Linked DNA regions of Myxosarcina sp. GI1. Each later gene encodes a partner of the first gene's protein in a complex. Links are inferred from orthologs where the notes say so. Each region holds a gene or a part of one and is shown in the gene's direction. Other genes may lie near its edges.

What was found.
Region 2: the proteins of KV40_RS03440 (region 1) and KV40_RS18920 are in contact, whole or in part, in a solved structure (PDB 6M36), measured with the Bacillus subtilis proteins. The link is inferred for Myxosarcina sp. GI1 from one-to-one orthologs.

Annotation. Positions count from the first base shown.
Region 1 is NZ_JRFE01000006.1:333,371-336,270, reverse strand. The notes cover bases 54-2,889. They hold KV40_RS03440 (ATP-binding protein), read left to right. Parts: upstream 54-1,160; coding sequence 1,161-1,619; downstream 1,620-2,889. Other genes in these bases: KV40_RS03425 (CGLD27 family protein), read left to right, coding at 2,826-2,889; rsfS (ribosome silencing factor), read left to right, coding at 2,398-2,823; yqeK (bis(5'-nucleosyl)-tetraphosphatase (symmetrical) YqeK), read left to right, coding at 1,635-2,207; KV40_RS03445 (exopolysaccharide biosynthesis polyprenyl glycosylphosphotransferase), read left to right, coding at 54-825. Outside these bases: more of KV40_RS03445, read left to right, coding at 1-53; more of KV40_RS03425, read left to right, coding at 2,890-2,900. UniProt on the Bacillus subtilis protein: Negative regulator of sigma-B activity. Phosphorylates and inactivates its specific antagonist protein, RsbV. Upon phosphorylation of RsbV, RsbW is released and binds to sigma-B, thereby blocking its ability to form an RNA polymerase holoenzyme (E-sigma-B).
Region 2 is NZ_JRFE01000024.1:350,473-353,325, reverse strand. Bases 58-2,846 are described here. They hold KV40_RS18920 (STAS domain-containing protein), read left to right. Parts: upstream 58-1,186; coding sequence 1,187-1,507; downstream 1,508-2,846. Other genes in these bases: KV40_RS18915 (PP2C family protein-serine/threonine phosphatase), read right to left, coding at 1,604-2,746; crtO (beta-carotene ketolase CrtO), read right to left, coding at 58-984. Outside these bases: more of crtO, read right to left, coding at 1-57. UniProt on the Bacillus subtilis protein: Positive regulator of sigma-B activity. Non-phosphorylated RsbV binds to RsbW, preventing its association with sigma-B. When phosphorylated, releases RsbW, which is then free to complex with and inactivate sigma-B.

The DNA of each region.
Region 1 (2,900 bases):
CAGTTAATTTTAGATTTTAGTCAAACTAGATTTATTGACAGTAGCGGTATAGGCGCATTAATAGCTAACTACAAAACCGCAAAAACTAAAGATATAGAGTTAGTTTTAGAATCGGTACAGCCCGCGGTAATGGCAACATTGTCAATGACAGGCTTGGAAGAGGTACTCACGATTAAATCTTCTGCCACATGGACTAATCGAGAAAGACCAGAAACTCATCCTTCGGTACGCTCTTGGCTCAAAAGAGCTATTGACTTTGTCGGTTCGATTGTTGGTTTGATTCTTACCGCTATAATTTTTGTTCCTATAGCGATCGCTATAAAGCTTGATAGTCCAGGCAAAATTTTTTTCCGTCAAACTCGTTGTGGCTGGATGGGGAAAAAATTTAAAATTTGGAAGTTTCGTTCCATGTATGCTAATGCCGAAGAAATAAAAAAAAGTATAGAAAATCAGGCTAGCGGTGCTTTTTTTAAAAACGATAACGATCCTCGAATTACTAAAGTCGGGCGGTTTCTAAGACGCACTAGTCTCGATGAGTTACCTCAGTTTTGGAATGTTTTCATTGGAGATATGAGTTTAGTGGGAACTCGCCCCCCTACCCCAGAAGAAGTAGAAGTCTATCAAGTGCCAGAGTGGCAAAGATTGAATGTCAAACCTGGAATGACAGGAGAATGGCAAGTCAACGGCAGATCGCAAGTGCGTAATTTTGAAGACGTAATCGAGTTAGATTTGCGCTATCAACGCAACTGGAGTTTACGATACGATATAAAGCTAATTTTTAAAACAGTTGCCATTGTCTTTGCCAAAAACAGTGGCGCGGTTTAAAAAGTAGAGCTAATTACAGATGTTTAATAAATTTTAGTTTGTTAAGTTTAGCTTTAAAAACCCCATAACAAACGTTAAAAAGTATACAATTTTTTAAGCTACTATATAGATAGCTAGTGTCGCTTTTTACAAAACTGAATTTTAAACTAATATTCTAATCGTTAAGCGAGGCTTATTACCCTGGAGAGGTGAAGGTTTTGCTTGGAATTTCAAGCTTACCACAAACATAATTGTAGTATTATTATTGTTTTTTATTTTACAGCTATAACGTTTTTCCTGCTTCATCTCTACTAAATTAAATATCTAGAAATAACCGATTTGAATAATTGTGGTAGATGAAAACAAGTCAAACAATCCAACAATTTGAAATACAGGTCAAAACAAAATTAGAAGAGTTGCAAGCAGTATTGCAATGGTTTGAAAGCTTGGTTTTTCCTTCTATTCCTCAAAAAATGGGCTGGCAGTGTGAAGTAGCATTAGTCGAAGCTTTTACTAACGCAGTACGGCACGCACATCATAATCTACCAGAAACAACTCCAATCGAACTAGAAGTAGAATTTTTTCCTAACTTTTTGGAAATGCGAATTTGGGATCGAGGAAAACCCTTCGATCTTAATGCCAAATTGAAAGCCAGCGAACTAGAAGTTAACTCTCTAGAAAAAGAGGGTGGTAGAGGATTACAGTTTATTAAAAAACTGACTGACGAGTTGCAATACTTAAATTTACCAAATCGCCGTAACTGTCTGGTAATGCGAAAAAAATATTACGAACAAGCAACTATCGAGCGTAAATAATTGAGTTTTAGTTTCATGCGCGATCGCGTTATTGCCTGGTTGAAAAATAATGTTTCTAGTCGTCGCCTACAGCATATTTTAGGAGTAGAGCAAACTTGTATCGAACTAGCCCGCTGCCACAATCTCGATACCGATAAAGCTGCAACTGCTGGATTAATGCACGATTTAGCTAAATTTTTTCCTCCAGATAAACTATTGAAGATGGCAGCAGGTGACGGCATGAGCGTCGATGAAATTTGTGCCGCCAATCCTCATTTGCTTCACGCTGAAGTTGGGGCAATTGTTGCCAGAAAAGAATTTGCGATCGAAGACTCGGAAATTTTAGCCGCCATAGCCAATCACACTTTGGGAAATTCTCAAATGAGTGAGTTAAGCTGTGTAGTTTATATCGCTGATGTCATCGAACCAAATCGCGGTGATAGTATAGAGTTGCGAAATTTAAGGAAAGTAGCTTGCCAAAATCTCTATCAATGTGTGCGGCAAAGTAGCGACTATTCGATAAAACACCTGCTCGATCGCGCCAAAACCATTCATCCTCGAACTATTTCAATGCGAAACTGGGCTTTAGCTAAGGAAAAACAAATTTAACTAAAATTAAATAACGAGCAAACACGTTCATAGCTTCAGTTAGAGTTTTGATAAATTTAAAAAATTGGTTACATTCATTAAAATAGAGAATTAATCGCGATCGATTTACTATCATTACTTAAAAGGACGATCGCTTGAGAACCTTATATCGCCGAACGCAGAATGCACAGTCTAAAATACTAAAGTTTTAATGAGAAATTCATCATCAGATAGACTAATCGATCTAGCAACTCAAAACAACAACTTATCAACTACTAATAGTCAGCAGTTAGCATGGGAAATAGCTGCAGCCGCCGAAGATAAAAAAGCTGCCGATATCGTGTTGTTAAAAGTCACGGATGTATCCTATCTCGCTGATTATTTTATTGTAGTTACGGGATTTTCTCAAACCCAGCTAAGAGCAATTTCTGACGCTATTGAAGAGCGAGTGGCAGAAAAATTTCAGCAAGATCCGATTAGAGTCTCGGGTCGAGCAGAAGCTAATTGGATCGTTCAAGACTATGGCGATGCGATCGTCCATATTTTTTTACCAAAAGCCAGAGAATATTACAATTTAGAAGCGTTTTGGGGTCATGCCGAACGCATAGAGTTCGATCGAATACAGCCAGAAGAATAGCCATGAAGGAATCTACAGTCGATCTTTGTCCAGTTCCTCAAGAACAGCAACCCATTCACGAATATGAAGCCTTAAAA
Region 2 (2,853 bases), on another replicon or contig:
GTTGTTGTTAACAATTCTTCGCTCGATTTTTTGTTCGAGATCGGCAGCAATTGTCCCCGATTCGATTAACTGTAAAAATAACCGCTGCACGTCGATGTTAGAAATTATACCTTTACTAGCTCGATAACTTTTACCTCCAGCTACCGTGACACCTACGGCGCGATCGCCTTCGATAATTACTTCTTTAACCACCCGATCGGTTAGAATTTCTCCTCCCAAACTAGTTACTAACTTAACTAATGCCTGAGTTAAGGCTCCAGTTCCTCCTTCAGGTCTGGCTATTCCTGGATGATGGCGCATTGCTACCATCATCAATCCCGAAGTCATGCCTTTTTGTGAAGGCGCACCGCCAATTTCTGCTGCTAGTCTGGCAAGGGGGGCTTTAACAATTTCGGTATCGAACCATTCGTTGAGTACGTCTTCGGGAGAAGTAATCATGGTGCGAATAAAGTTTAAGGCTTTGTTTTTCGAGCCTGCGATCGCCAATACGTCGCTTAAATTCTGCGGTCGCAAATTTTTGGCAATATCGATAACTGACTGTGGTGGTGCATTAAAAAAGGGCGAAACTGCACTCAGCAACCGCGACCAATAACCGACAAATTCGACGTATTTTTCAGCATCTCGCTGACTGTAACGAGCAATATTAGCAGCTGTTTTTGTTAGCGATTGATGACCTAAAAAATATTTGCCGTCGGGATGGGGACAAAAAGTATGAGGATCGCAAGTAAGATACTTTAAACCATATTTGTGTAGCTGTAGCTCTTGCAAAACTGGTCCTAGAAAAATAAACTCGTGGTCGATGGCGCAGAGATTGAACTTGAAACCAGGAGCTTTATCGGGTATGGCTACTTCTGTAGTAGCTGCACCCCCAGGAACGGGTCGTTTCTCCAGTAATAAAACACTATATCCAGCTTTTAGCAAATATGCAGCGCAAACTAGACCATTGTGACCCGCCCCAATAACAATCGCATCGTACGTTTTCATTAAAATTCAAATTCCTTGGTTACCCTGGTAAAATCTTATTAATATTGTTATTGAAAAACTAGCGAGATCTACATCTAACACCAGAAAGACTTTATTAAATCTCGGTACGAATATTTACAAAATTTGCTACCTGGTGTTTGTATTTATGGTCGCGCCTTTTGCTATACTTACTTTTGCTTGCAATCTTTAAAAAAATTATCGTATGAGTTTTGTCCTTAGAGTAATCGAACCTAAAGGAATTTTAGACGGTACTAAAACCACCGAGTTTCAAGAGCAACTCAACAAAATCATTGAAAGCGGGGCACAAATTGTCTTGGTGGATTTTAAAGATGTTACTTTTATGGATAGTTCTGGATTGGGAGCTTTAGTTAAAGCTTTGAAAACCGTAGAAGCTGCTGATGTCAAACTGTTTTTGTGTTCGATGAACGAACAAATTAAAATACTTTTTGAGTTGACTAGTATGGATCGCTATTTCAAAATTTACAGCGATCGAGAAGAATTCAAACAAAAATTCAAGCATTAAACTTAGGCAGGGTGCAGTGCTTCGACAAGCTTGCCATCAGGGCAGAGAGAGCAGAAACAAAATCGACAATGTAACTCAAGCAAACAACAGCTATGGCTAAAAAAAATCAATCTGTAAGATAGATATGTCATCTTCAAAACGATAGTTTGGATGCCACACTTTGACATCCTGTAAGAGATCGTTCAACTTACGGTTTGGTACATATTGGTAGGCTTTTAACAGCTTGACTAATTTTTCTATTCCTTGATAAGACTGTTTGGTTGATGGTTCTACTTCGTAAATTCCGTCACTAAATAGATAAAGACTAGAATTATCTGGAACTTTACAGCTTGAGTCTACATACTCAACATCCAAAAACATACCAATTGGAACTCCTGGAGTTTTTAACCGTCTTTCTTCTAAGTCGTAATTTTTTTTCGGGGACAGCAAAATTGCTGGAGGATGACCCGCACTAGAATAAAACAAAGTTTTGTAGCGGCGATTGTAAACTCCATACCACATAGTAAAATATCTATCGTTGCGATCGCTCATTTGAAAAGTACGATTCAAACCTTCCAAAACCGTACTAGGTTGATAATAGTCAACATTTCGCAAGTTACGCGATCGCACTAAATTAATTACCGATAGAGAAGGTAAAGAAGCGCGCAAACCGTGTCCCGAAACATCTAATAAATAAAAAACCAGGTTATTTTCATCCAGCCAAAAATAATCAAAACTGTCTCCTCCCAACTGTCGGGAAGGAATAAAACAAGCATCAATTTTTAAAGAAGGATGAATTAGCTGTTCGGGTAAAATCGAGCTAACATACTCTGCCGCTTCTAATAGTTCGGCTTCGAGTAACTGTTTTTGTACTCTCAGATCGTGACTGAGTTGATGTAGGCGTAAACCCGCTCTAACACGAGCTTTAAGCTCTGTCATGTCAATTGGTTTGCATAAAAAATCATCCGCCCCCGTATCCAAACCTCTAACTCTGTCGGCAACAGAATCTAAAGAAGTCAACAAAATAAAAAAAGTCGTCGATAGATTGGAATCGGATTTAATCTGACGGCATACTTCCAAACCGTTTTTACGGGGCATAATCCAATCGCAAATGATGAGATCGGGACAAATTGCATTAGCTTTGACGATCCCTTCTTCACCATCACTGGCCAGAGTAATATCGTAACCTTGCGCCCGCAGAGTTTTCTCTAGTAACAGTTGGGTTGCACTATCGTCGTCAATAATTAAAATTTGAGCCATAGTAAACTAGAATTATATACTGCTTATGACCGATCTCTAAAAATTGACGAGCCTTACTACATCAATATCGATAGTGTCAGACAAAGAGCAGTATTTAAGAATGATTG